4 regions of the Streptomyces sp. NPDC031265 genome follow, and region 2 is predicted to be linked to each of the others. Evidence: riboswitches for the same ligand, from Rfam matches in the RefSeq annotation. Region 2 holds a riboswitch; each other region holds the start of a gene.
The links. Region 2 has a riboswitch for cobalamin ahead of nicT (Nickel transporter NicT). Riboswitches for the same ligand answer to the same signal wherever they lie in the genome.

Region 1 (3,202 bases), on a different contig from region 2:
TACGACTGGACCCAGCCGTGCCGGGTGGCGAGGTAGCCGGTCAGCTGCTCGGCGAAGTACTGCACCATGTCGTTGCGTTCGGCCTCGCCGTGGACGAGGACGTCGATGCCCGCCTTCTCCTGGAAGGCGACGACCTCGCGGATCTCGGCCTTGATGCGCTCCTCGTAGCCCGCGGTGTCGACGCGTCCGGCGCGCAGGTCGGCGCGGGCGGAGCGCACCTCTGTGGTCTGCGGGAACGAGCCGATGGTGGTCGTGGGCAGCAGCGGCAGCCGCAGCCGGGCGCGCTGGGCCGGGGCGCGTTCGCCGTACGGCTGGGAGCGGCGACCGTCCGCCTCGGTGACCGTCGACGTACGCGCGCGTACCGCCGGGTTGTGGGTGAGGGCGGATCCGGCGCGCGAGGCCAGGTCCGCGCGGTTGGCGGCGAGTTCGGCGGCGATGGCGCCGGTGCCGGTGGTGAGGCCGCGGGCCAGCGTCACGGTCTCGGCGGTCTTCTGGTGGGCGAAGGCGAGCCAGCGGGCGATCTGCGGGTCGATGTCGCGTTCGGCCGTCGCGTCGAGCGGAACGTGCAGCAGCGAGCAGGACGGTGCCACGTCGACGGTGCCCGCGAGGCCGAGGAGCGTGCCGAGAGTGGCGAGGGACTTCTCGTAGTCGTTTATCCAGATGTTGCGGCCGTCGACGACGCCCGCGACCAGCCGCTTGCCGGGCAGTCCGCCGACGGCCGCGAGGGTGTCGAGGTTGGCGGCGGCCGGTCCCGTGAAGTCCAGGCCGAGGCCGTCCACGGGCGCCTTGGCGAGGACGGGCAGGGCCTCGCCGAGCTGGTCGAAGTAGGAGGCGACCAGCAGCTTGGGGCGGTCGGTGAGGCTGCCGAGCGCCCGGTAGGCGCGGGCGGCGGCGTCCAGTTCGGCGGGGGTGCGGTCCTGGACGAGGGCGGGCTCGTCGAGCTGCACCCACTGCGCGCCGGCCGCCCGCAGATCGGCGAGCACCTCTGCGTACACGGGCAGCAGCCGCTCCAGCAGGGCCAGAGGCTCGAAGGCGGCGTCGACGCCGGGCGCGGGCTTGGCCAGGAGGAGGTAGGTGACCGGGCCGACCAGGACGGGCCGGGCCGCGAGGCCGAGCGCCAGCGCCTCGGTGAGCTCGGCGACCTGCTTGCCGGAGTCGGCGGTGAAGACGGTGTCCGGGCCGAGTTCGGGCACCAGGTAGTGGTAGTTGGTGTCGAACCACTTGGTCATCTCCAGCGGCGCCACGTCCTGGGTGCCGCGCGCCATGGCGAAGTAGCCGTCGAGTGTGTCGGTCTCGACGGCGGTGCGGTGCCGGTCGGGGATCGCCCCCACCATCACGCTGGTGTCGAGGACGTGGTCGTAGTACGAGAAGTCGCCGGTGGGGACTTCGTCGACGCCCGCGTCGGCGAGCCGGCGCCAGTTGGCGCGGCGCAGGTCGCGGGCGGTGTCACGGAGGGCGTCGGCACTGACGCGGCCCTTCCAGTACCCCTCGACGGCCTTCTTGAGTTCCCGGTCGGGGCCCTGGCGGGGGTAGCCGTACACGGTGGCCCGTGCTGCCGCGGCTGCGGACTTGCTGGTCACGAAACTCTCCTTCGCGAGAATGTCTCGAAATCGACCCTGATGCGGGTCGTGGGCGCGAAGGGAGACGGACAGGGCGGCCCGCGCGGAGCGGTGCCCGCGCTCGAACCACCTCTTGTCTCGCCGACCCGCCCACGAGGTCACCAAGGTCTCCGCGCGCGTCGGTCGCGCACGGGCAACGGGCAGGTCTTCGGACTCGCGGGCACGCCTGCCGGTTTCCCGGCGGACACCTAGTGGCCGTCGCTTCCCAGACCCGGCCGGGCCCAGTGCGTATGACGGCGGTCGTTCCCGCTCACCGCTGCGGGGCAGTCCCGGATTCCCACCGGGTTCCCTCTTACGACGCCTCCCGCCTGGCGGACGGGGGCGAACCAGCTGCGAGCGCCACCCTACAGAGCCGGGGGCCGGAAGGCCCCTCACATCGGGCCCGCACGCCTCGTGATGTCCGACATCGGAGGCGTGCCGCAGTCGCACACAGGTGCTCACAGCATCGGGGCGCGATTAGTGTGGCCGACGTAACCACTCGTGATCGCCGCACGTGACATCGAAGTAACGGGCATTTCGTACGGTCGGAACCCAAGGGATCCCGGCCGAGACGAGAGGGGACACCCGTTGACCGCACAGGGCACGCGGGCCGCCACCGAACAGGTGCGCACGGTCTGCTCGTACTGCGGTGTGGGCTGCGGGATGGTCCTCGACATCACCGTGGGGCCGGACGGCCGGCGCACGGTACTCAAGGCCTCCGGCGACAAGGCGCACCCCGCGAACTCCGGACGGCTGTGCACCAAGGGGGCGACGACGGCCGACATGCTGGCCGCACCCGGACGCCTGGCCACCGCGCTGGTACGGGGCGAGCGGGGGGCAGAGCCGGTGCCCGCCGGCGTCGACGCGATGATCGCCGAGACGGCGGGCAGGCTGCGGGCGATCGTCGACGAGCACGGGCCGGACGCCGTCGCGCTGTACGTGTCGGGCCAGATGAGCCTGGAGGCGCAGTACCTGGCCAACAAGCTGACCAAGGGGTTCATCGGCACCAACCAGATCGAGTCCAACTCCCGGCTGTGCATGGCCAGTGCGGGCAGCGGCTACAAGCTGTCGCTCGGCGCGGACGGGCCGCCCGGCTCGTACCAGGACTTCGAGAAGGCGGACGTCTTCCTGGTCATCGGCTCCAACATGGCCGACTGTCATCCCATCCTCTTTCTGAGGATGATGGAGCGCGTCAAGGCCGGGGCGAAGCTGATCGTCGTCGACCCGCGCCGCACCGCGACCGCCGCCAAGGCCGACCTCTTCCTGCAGATCAAGCCCGGCGCGGATCTCGCCCTGCTCAACGGGCTCCTGCACCTGCTCCAGGAGAACGGGCACACGGACACCGCCTTCATCGCCGAGCACACCGAGGGCTGGGAGGCGATGGGCGAGTTCCTGGCCGACTACGCGCCCGCCTCGGTCGCGGAGATCACCGGGATCCCCGAGGACGACATCCGCACGGCGGCGCGGTGGATCGGCGCGGCCGACGAGTGGATGAGCTGCTGGACCATGGGGCTCAACCAGTCCACGCACGGCACCTGGAACACCAACGCCCTGGTCAACCTGCATCTGGCGACCGGCGCGATCTGCCGCCCCGGCAGCGGCCC
Region 2 (3,202 bases):
TGGACGTACACGATGGCCACGGACACCACCGGCACCGCGTACTTCAACGACTCCTCCGCCGTGCCGAACGTCACCGACGACCGGCTCAAGCGGTGCGCCCTGCCGGGCGAGGACCACGATGTGGCGGGCGTGCTCGATGGTTCGACCTCGGGCTGCGACTGGGGCAACGACCCCGACGCGGTCGTGCCGGGCATCTTCGGCCCCGGCCACCAGCCCCGGCTGACCCGGACCGACTACGTGGCCAACTCCAACAACGACTCGACCCTGACCAACCCCTCGGCGCCGCTGACCGGTTACCCGCGGATGTACCGCGCCGGAGTGCCGCTCGGGCCGCGCGCCCAGCTCGGGCTCCAGATGATCGCGGGCCGGCGCGACGGCACCGACGGACTCGGCACGCCGGGGTTCACCCTGTCCACGCTGCGGGCGAGCATGCTCGGTAACCGCAACTACACGGCGGAGCTGGGCCGCGACGACGCGGTCGCGATGTGCCGCGCACACCCCGTCCTGACCGCCACCGACGGCACCGAGGTGGATGTGCGCGCCGCCTGCGGCGTCCTCGCGGCCTGGGACACCCGCGACGACGCCGACAGCCGCGGCGCCGTGCTGTGGCAGGCGTTCCGCACCCAAGTGGGCGGCCGGCACCCGTGGTGGCGCGTTCCGTACGACCCGGCCCAGCCGCTCACCACCCCGCGCGGGCTCAACGGCGACGATCCGCAGGTGCGGCGCGCGCTGGCCGACGCCGTGCGCGGGCTGGCCGCCGACAAGGTGCCCCTGGACGCGCCGATAGGCAGCGTGCAGCGCTGGGCGGGGATCCCGCTGCCCGGCTGCTCCGGCGGTGAGGGCTGCTTCAACGTCGTGAACGCGTCACCCACGTCGGGCAGCGGCGGCGCCACAGGCCCGAACTCCCCGGAGGACTACGCGTCGGGCTCCAGTTTCATCATGGCCACGGAGCTGACGTCGCAGGGTCCCCGCACCCGTACGATCCTCACCTACGGGCAGTCCTCCAACCCCGAATCGCCCCACTACACCGACCAGACCGTCCTCTTCTCGCACAAGCGCTGGGTCACGGAACGGTTCACCGAGGCGGAGACAGGGTCCGATCCCCAGCTCCGGACCACGACCCTGCACGGCTGACCGGGGCGACCCGAACGGGCCGCGCCATCCCCGCAGTGGAGGAGCCGCCCGCGGAGCTGTGGCGGCGTGCGGTGCAGCGGTGGACCGACCCGTTCGTGACCGAGGCGCTCTCCGGCGCGGGCTCCGTGCGCGGCTGGGCCGAGGCCGTGAGGCGCATCGACTACCACTTCGGCTCCGACGAGGTCCGCGCCCGCATCGACCGCCGCCCGGCGTTCCCCGCGCCGACCGGAGGGTGGGGAGTCGGGCCGAGCGGCGGGCCCGCCGCGTGCTGCGAGGTGGGCGGACGGTCCCCGGCGGCGCGCCCGAAATGTGATCTGCAATCCCCCTGCCCGCAGCCAGACTTGCAGGTGAGGCGGGTCGCACCTACGGTTGGCGAGCCGTGGTGTTCGGGAAGACCGGTGCAAGACCGGAGCGGCCCTCGCCACTGTGATCGGGCCCCATGTCGTTCAGGCCATGAACGGCTTCGGGTAGCCCGTCCCGTTGTGCCACTGGGGGCCGTAAGGCCGCTGGGAAGGCGGGGACGGTGCGATACCCCGGAAGCCAGGAGACCGGCCACGGCATCTCGCTAATGATCCACGAGGTGCTGGAGCGTGAACGAATGACCCTGCCCACCCTGCCCGCCACTTTCCAGTGGCGGCGTGAGGACACCGTCCGCACCGCCTGGCTGCTGGCGGTGATCGCCGCCCTGCACGTCGTGGCGTTCGGCATACTCTTCCTGCTCGTCGTGCCCGAGCACTACGAGGTCGGCTCGAAGACGTTCGGCCTGGGCCTCGGCGTCACCGCCTACACCCTCGGCATGCGGCACGCCTTCGACGCCGATCACATCGCCGCCATCGACAACACCACCCGCAAGCTGATGGCCGACGGCAAGCGGCCGGTGTCGGTCGGCTTCTGGTTCGCGCTCGGGCACTCCAGCGTCGTGGTCGCGATGGCGGCGCTGGTCGCCGGGGGCGCGCAGCTCGCGGGCACCCTGATGAACGACGACTCGCAGACCCACCAGACCCTCGGAGTCGTCGGAACGACCGTCTCCGGATCGTTCCTCTACCTCATCGCCGCGCTCAACCTCCTCGCCCTTGTCGGCATCCTGCGGGTCTTCCGGGCCATGCGTGAGGGAACGTACGACGAGGCCGAGCTGGAACAGCACCTGGACTCACGGGGGTTCATGAACCGCCTCCTGGGCCGCTTCACCAAGTCGATCACCAGGCCCGGCCAGATGTACCCGCTGGGCTTCCTCTTCGGGCTCGGCTTCGACACCGCCACCGAGGTCACACTGATGGTGATGGCCGGCTCGGGGGCGGCCGCCGGGCTGCCCTGGTACGCCGTGCTGTGCCTGCCGCTGCTCTTCGCGGCGGGGATGAGCCTGTTCGACACCATCGACGGTACGTTCATGAACTTCGCCTACCAGTGGGCCTTCTCCAACCCGGTGCGCAAGGTGTTCTACAACCTCACCATCACCGGGCTCTCCATCGCGGTGGCCTTCCTGATCGGCACGATCGAGCTGGTGGGCGTCCTGCACGAAAAGCTCGATCTGAGCGACGGTGTCACCGGCTGGGTCGCGGACCTCGACCTGGACAACGTGGGCTTCATCATCGTCGGCCTGTTCGTCGCGGTGTGGGCCGCGGCCCTGGCGTACTGGCGGTTCGCCAAGGTCGAGCAGCGCTGGGCGGTGCGCGTCGCCGCAGCCGCCGATGCGCCCGGCCAGGGCGGGCCGGGCACGGCCCGGGACGGGGCCGCCCCGGCTGCGGACGTCATCTGAAGGCCACGACGCTGTCCGCCGCCCAGGCCGTGAACGTACGCGGTGCCCGGCCCAGGATGCGCTCCACATCCGGACTCACCTGCCGCTCCTCGGGCGTGGGTTCGCCGAGGATGCCGAGCGTGGCCTCGACCACCGGCTCCGGCATGAAACGCATCAGCAGCTCCCGCGCCTCGGCCCGGCTCTGCTCGACGAACCGCACCGCTGTCCCCAGCGCGTCACCGATCGCCCGGGCCTGCTCGCGCGGCGAGACCGGGGCCGGTCCGGTGAGTTCGTACGTCCGGCCCGCGTGGCTCCCGTCGCGCAGGGCCACGG
Region 3 (3,202 bases), on a different contig from region 2:
CCGGCCGACCTGCCCTGGGCCGAGCTGGGCGTCGACCTCGTCCTGGAGGCGACGGGCCGCTTCACCTCGGCGAAGGCCGCCCGCGCCCACCTGGACGCGGGCGCGAAGAAGGTCCTGGTCAGCGCGCCGTCGGAGGGCGCCGACGTCACCCTCGCGTTCGGGGTCAACAACGACGCGTACGACCACGAGGCGCACACGATCGTCTCGAACGCCTCCTGCACCACGAACGCGCTCGCGCCGCTGGCCTCGGTGCTCGACGAACTCGCCGGGATCGAGCACGGGTTCATGACGACCGTGCACGCGTACACCCAGGAGCAGAACCTCCAGGACGGCCCGCACCGCGACCCCCGCCGCGCCCGCGCCGCCGGGGTCAACATCGTGCCGACCACGACGGGCGCGGCCAAGGCGATCGGCCACGTCCTGCCGAACCTCGACGGCAAGCTGTCCGGCGACTCGATCCGGGTGCCCGTGCCGGTGGGCTCGATCGTCGAGCTCAACACCACCGTCGAGCGTGACGTGACGCTCGACGACGTGCTGGCCGCCTACCGCGCGGCGGCGCAGGGGCCGCTCGCGGGCGTGCTGGAGTACTCGGAGGACGCGCTGGTGTCCTCCGACATCACGGGCAACCCGGCCTCGTCCATCTTCGACTCGGCCCTCACCCGGGTGGACGGCCGCCATGTCAAGGTGGTCGCCTGGTACGACAACGAGTGGGGTTTCTCCAACCGGGTGATCGACACACTGGAGCTGCTCGCCGGGCGGTGACAGCCGGGCGCCGGGGCGGTCCGAGCCGCGACATCGGGCACGGGCCGCACGTCACCACCGCCGCGTGCGGGCTGGTCACCCGCCTCACCCAGCTGGAAACCCGCGTCCCACCACGCCGGACACACGCCGAGACCGAAAGCTACGCAGGAGACGTCGTCGTCCAAGCGGAGCGGGCAGCGCTCGCACGGCGGATCGCAGGGGCCGGCGTACGACCAGCTCTACGCCGAGGCCCAGCGCCGTAGCATCCACGGCCGGTCCAGCATGGACGAGGCGGAGCTGAAGCGGGTGCTGGGCGGAGGTTGACGCACGGGTCCCAGACGCGGCGTCACCCCTGGCTCTTCTCCACCTTGTACAGCTTCAGACTCTTGTTCGCGAACAGGAGGACATAGCCGCAGTTCCAGCAGATCAGCCCGGTTGCCGACTCGTTCGCCCAGCCGAGGTTCATGAACTCCGCCCCGGAGCTGTTGAGTTTCACCTCGCGGTCCCGGAAAACATCGCCCTGGCAGAAGCTGCACCTGATCCAGGTGTCCCCTATTGCGGCACGTACAGGCTTGGCCACGGCCCCCGCTCCCCCTGAATTGCCAAATGGCGAACACCCGTACGCTCGCCGCTTGGTGATCAGCGTAGTGGACCACCAAGCGGGCTCCGGTACACGTTCTGGACCAGCCGCCGTTCAGGGACGGGCGCCGGGCCGGACGGCCATGCGTGCTCATCGCGCCCTTCGGCGTGGGGTGAAGGCGTAGAGGTCGAGGATGTCGGGACAGGGCGCGATGCCGGGGCCGCCGGCCTGGACCCAGGCGGCGATGTCGTCCGTGGCGTCGGGATCGTTGACCAAACCGAGCCAGACCGGGCGGGCACCGGCGACGCGTGCGGCACGAGAGGGCTGGACGACGATCACGTTGGCCTGTTCGCAGACGTCGAGGCAGGCGGAGACACGTACGGGCGCGTTCTCGGCAAGCCGCGCCTTCTGCTGCGCGTGGTCGACTCCGGGCACCTTCGCGCTCCCGCAGCAGCAGTCCCTGCACACCACGATCCGGCACGGGGCCGAGTCGGCTGGGGTGCGTCCGGCGTCATCTTCTGGTTGCCGCTCCGACATACCGCTCACGCTCCTCCTCCGGGGAGATCCGCCCCGGTTTCGTCAAGGAGGCGACGACGTGAGTCTCCTGGCTCTCGGGTCGCCGCTCGCCCCGTCCTTCCCGCCCGTGTCCGGGCAGTGGTCTGTTCGGGGTTCGCTCGCCGATCACAGTGGCGGGACCGCGCCGGAATTCCACCGGCTTCCTCGTTCCGCGTCGCCTTGTCGTCGGGCATCGTCGCACGTCGGGCGGCAGCGCGTCACCACCGTCGCCCGGGGGTGGGCGATCCGGACGCGCTGTGGTTCGCCGCCGGAGAGGGCGCGCCAGGGCTGCCTGGTCAAGTCATGCGATCGGTGACGGGTCAGGGGATGAAGGTGGTGGTGTTCTGGTCGATCCGCAGGGAGCGCCCGAGGGGTGGTGCGGCGCTCTGAGGGGGCAGTTGAGGCGTTCGCAGGCGCGGCAGCCGTGCTGAGGGATTGGCGGTCGAAGGGCTGGTCAGGGCGAAGCCGTCGGAGCAGACGAGCCGATGAGCGTGTGGCGGGTCTCGCAACAGAGGCCGATGGCCAACAAGCGGTGACGGCCGTGGCGGCCCGTCAGGTGCGGCTCGGTGCCGGCTCCGGCTCGGAGAAATGCGCTGCCGCGCGGCGAGGGAGCAGCAGCGGCGTTGCCAGCAGGAGCACGCCGGCCAGGCCGATGGCCGTACGTGGGCCGAGCAGGCTGCCCAGTACGCCCCAGACGGCCGTCAGGAGCGCGGTCGTGGCTTTGGTCGTCACCGCCCAGGCGGACAGGGTGCGGGTGACGCGATCGGTCGCGGTGCGTTCGAGGCGGTAGGTGGCGTAGACGGGGTTGAAGACCCCGCAGCAGAAGATCAGCCCGAGCTCGACGCCGATCACCAGCAGCAGCCCTGCGGTGCCCGAGCCCAGGAAGGCCAGGCCGACGGGCCAGATCGCGCGCAGCGCCCCGACCACGACCAGGACCTGGTGCTGCCCGAACCGGGTGACGAGCGGTCGGGCCAGCCGTGAACCGAGCAGTCCGGCGATTGAGGGCGCGGCGAAGGCGAGGCCGTACTGCCACGGTGCGAAGCCGAGCCGGCCGAGCATCAGGACGGCCAGCAGCGGCTGGACGGCCATCACCAGGCCGTTGAACAAGGCGGTGTTGAGGAGCAGTGGACGCAGTGTCGCGTCGGCGAGGATGTACCGCCAGCCGTCGAGCAGGTCCCCGGCCCGCATGCGCGGGCCCTCCCGGCGCTCGGGCCGCGGCTCGTGCCCGCCTGTCGCGCGGATGCCCAGCGCCGAGAGCAGGTAGCTGACCGCGTCGGCCACCACCGTCGCCACCGGACCGAGGAGCCCGATCGCGGCGCCGCCCAG
Region 4 (3,202 bases), on a different contig from region 2:
GCCGTTGCGCTCGGCGAGGTCGCAGGACGCCTCGTACGCCGTGAGCATGATGCGCTCGGCCAGCTTGGTGGAGAGCGCCTTCGCCTCGGGGGAGTCGAAGGGCAGGCGCAGCTTGAAGAAGACGTCCTGGAGGCCCATCGCGCCCAGGCCCACCGGACGCCACTTGGCGTTGGAGCGGCCGGCCTGCTCGGTCGGGTAGAAGTTGATGTCGACGACCCGGTCCAGGAAGGTCACGGCCGTACGGACGGTCTCGTCCAGGCGCTTCCAGTCGATCTCGCCCGAGGCGAGCACGAAGGAGCCGAGGTTGACCGAGCCGAGGTTGCAGACGGCCGTCTCGCCGTCGTCCGTGACCTCAAGGATCTCGGTGCAGAGGTTGGAGGAGTGGACCGTGTGGCCGGGCTCCGCCGTCTGGTTGGCGGTGCGGTTGGAGGCGTCCTTGAAGGTCATCCAGCCGTTGCCGGTCTGCGCCAGGGTGCGCATCATCCGGCCGTACAGGTCCCGGGCCGGCATCGTCTTCTGGGCGAGACCGGCCGCCTCGGCCTTGCGGTAGGCGGCGTCGAACTCGTCGCCCCACAGGTCCACCAGCTCCGGCACGTCGGCGGGGGAGAACAGCGACCAGGTGCCGTCCGCGTCCACACGGCGCATGAACTCGTCCGGGATCCAGTGCGCCAGGTTCAGGTTGTGCGTGCGCCGGGCGTCCTCACCGGTGTTGTCGCGCAGCTCCAGGAACTCCTCGATGTCGGAGTGCCAGGTCTCCAGGTAGACCGCGGCCGCGCCCTTGCGCCGCCCGCCCTGGTTGACGGCCGCGACGGAGGCGTCCAGCGTCTTCAGGAACGGGACGATGCCGTTGGAGTGGCCGTTGGTGCCCCGGATGAGCGAGCCGCGCGAGCGGATGCGGGAGTACGAGAGGCCGATGCCGCCCGCGTGCTTCGACAGACGTGCCACCTGGTGGTAACGGTCGTAGATCGAGTCCAGCTCGTCCAGCGGGGAGTCCAGCAGGTAGCAGCTGGACATCTGGGGGTGGCGGGTGCCGGAGTTGAAGAGCGTCGGCGAGGACGGCAGGTAGTCGAGCCGGCTCATCAGGCCGTACAGCGAGGCGACCTCGTCGAGCGCGCGCACCGAGTCGTCCTCGGCCAGACCCGCCGCGACCCGGAGCATGAAGTGCTGCGGGGTCTCGATGACCTGGCGGGTGATCGGGTGCCGCAGCAGGTAGCGGGAGTAGAGCGTGCGCAGTCCGAAGTAGCCGAAGCGGTCGTCGGCGCCGTCCGCGAGGGAGGCGGCGACCAGCGCGTCCAGACGCTCCGAGTGCAGCCGTACGAAGTCGGCGGTGCGGTCCGCGATCAGGCCCTCGCGGTGGCCGACCTCGACCGAGTCGGAGAACGAGACCGAGCCCTGGGTCGCGGCCTCGTCGGCGATCGTGACCGTCAGCAGCCGGGCGGCGAGGCGGGAGTACGCCGGGTCCTCGGAGATCAGACCGGCGGCGGCCTCGGTGGCGAGCCCACGCAGCTCCGCCTCGTCCGAGCGCGCGTTGCGGCCGCGCAGCGCGGCGGCGGCGACACGGCCGGGGTCGGTGTCCGGCAGATCGGCGGTGAGGTCGGTCAGGGTCCGCAGCAGCGCGGTCCCGGGGGCATCGGCCGGCTCTTCGGCGATCGCTGAGGCGGGATCCGCAGGGGCGATGGTCACGTGGGGGCACTCCTCGCTCGGCACGGGGCCTTGGGGAAGTGCGCGGGCACACGGACACACCCCCTCGGGGGTACGCCGCGTCCACATGCCCATTCCGCGAGGCCCGGACGTCTGGCACCCGGACCGGACGGCCAGGGCGCGCTGTCGGCAGGTCCTCGGACTGACCAGGTACGCAAATGCGTACGAGTACACCGTTGCGGGACAGTTCCGGATTTGCACCGGATTCCCCTGCGGCGACAGCGAGCACGAGCATACATCTTGTGCCGGGAGTTGTTGGCGCCCCCACATGTTGTGTCGCATCCGTACCGGAGCGTGTTTGTTGGGGAGTTGCTCGACTGCGGGCCGGTGGGGGCTGGTCGCTCCCCCAAGTTCTCGGCTTCGCTCGAACAGGGGGACCCCCATCGCGGCGGAGCCGCACATGTCACAGCCCCGCGCCCCTCAGGGGTTGGGGGTGCCGTACGCCGAACCTTCAGGCGGTCGTGGGCATTCCCCCAGGCAGCGGAAACGGGCCGCCGGAAACCCGGCGGCCCGTCATGTGGCTCGCGTCAGTGTGTCGCGGCCGGGAGTTCCGTCTGTACGCCCGGGTCGCCCGCGTCCGCCGTGTAGTCCTCCGGGGACGTCTCGTCGACGCCGTCGGGGGCCTTCAGGGCCCTCAGGACCACCGTGAGGACCACGGTGACGGCGACGTTCAGGACGAACGCGGTGAGGCCGATGTAGCCGATCTCACCGATGCCGGGGATGTTCTTGGAGCTGCCGCCGAAGTGCTTCTGGGTGGGCGAGGCGACCCCGTACGCGGCGAGCGTGCCGTACGCCATGCCCACCGCCCAGCCCGCCAGCAGCGCCCAGCGGTGGAACCAGCGGGTGAACAGACCGCCCACCAGGGCCGGGAAGGTCTGCAGGATCCAGATGCCGCCGAGCAGCTGGAAGTTGATCGCGACCGTCTTGTCCATGGTCAGGACGAAGACCAGCGCGCCCACCTTCACCAGGAGCGAGACCAGCTTGGATACCTTGGTCTCCTGCTCCGGCGTGGCGTCCGGCTTGAGGAAGTCCTTGTAGATGTTGCGGGTGAAGAGGTTCGCGGCCGCGATCGACATGATCGCCGCCGGGACGAGCGCGCCGATGCCGATGGCGGCGAACGCCACGCCCGCGAACCAGTCCGGGAACATGTCCTCGAAGAGCTGCGGGATCGCCAGCTGGCCGTTCTTGACCTTGACCCCGGCCGCGATCGCCATGAAGCCGAGCAGCGCGAGCAGGCCCAGCATCAGCGAGTACAGCGGCAGGATCGTGGTGTTGCGGCGGATGACGTTGCGGCTGCGGGAGGAGAGGGTCGCCGTGATCGAGTGCGGGTACATGAAGAGCGCCAGCGCCGAGCCGAGGGCGAGTGTGGCGTACGTCCACTGCCCGGCCTCGGGGGGCACCAGCGCACCCGTGGGCTTCCCGGCCGCGTTGGGTGTCTCGAACTTGTGCCGGGCCGCCGCGAAGATGTCGTCGAAGCCGCCGAGCTTGATCGGGATGTAGA

Region 1: another riboswitch for cobalamin. It lies ahead of metE (5-methyltetrahydropteroyltriglutamate--homocysteine S-methyltransferase); the one in region 2 lies ahead of nicT (Nickel transporter NicT).
Region 3: another riboswitch for cobalamin. It lies ahead of ACZ499_RS31735 ((2Fe-2S) ferredoxin domain-containing protein); the one in region 2 lies ahead of nicT (Nickel transporter NicT).
Region 4: another riboswitch for cobalamin. It lies ahead of ACZ499_RS29120 (ribonucleoside-diphosphate reductase subunit alpha); the one in region 2 lies ahead of nicT (Nickel transporter NicT).

What each region holds. Positions count from the first base shown of each region.
Region 1 is NZ_JBVIHM010000005.1:221,774-224,975, reverse strand. It holds gene metE (5-methyltetrahydropteroyltriglutamate--homocysteine S-methyltransferase) at 1-1,580, opposite strand, end outside; cobalamin riboswitch at 1,742-1,965, opposite strand; gene ACZ499_RS11170 (molybdopterin-dependent oxidoreductase) at 2,262-3,202, shown strand, end outside.
Region 2 is NZ_JBVIHM010000020.1:133,302-136,503, reverse strand. It holds gene ACZ499_RS27200 (penicillin acylase family protein) at 1-1,134, shown strand, start outside; cobalamin riboswitch at 1,498-1,705, shown strand; gene nicT (Nickel transporter NicT) at 1,733-2,890, shown strand; gene ACZ499_RS27190 (NAD(P)H-binding protein) at 2,883-3,202, opposite strand, start outside.
Region 3 is NZ_JBVIHM010000027.1:77,591-80,792, reverse strand. It holds gene gap (type I glyceraldehyde-3-phosphate dehydrogenase) at 1-762, shown strand, start outside; gene ACZ499_RS31740 (hypothetical protein) at 1,088-1,321, opposite strand; gene ACZ499_RS31735 ((2Fe-2S) ferredoxin domain-containing protein) at 1,472-1,858, opposite strand; cobalamin riboswitch at 1,897-2,089, opposite strand; gene ACZ499_RS31730 (MFS transporter) at 2,429-3,202, opposite strand, start outside.
Region 4 is NZ_JBVIHM010000023.1:67,315-70,516, reverse strand. It holds gene ACZ499_RS29120 (ribonucleoside-diphosphate reductase subunit alpha) at 1-1,683, opposite strand, end outside; cobalamin riboswitch at 1,813-1,936, opposite strand; gene mctP (monocarboxylate uptake permease MctP) at 2,229-3,202, opposite strand, start outside.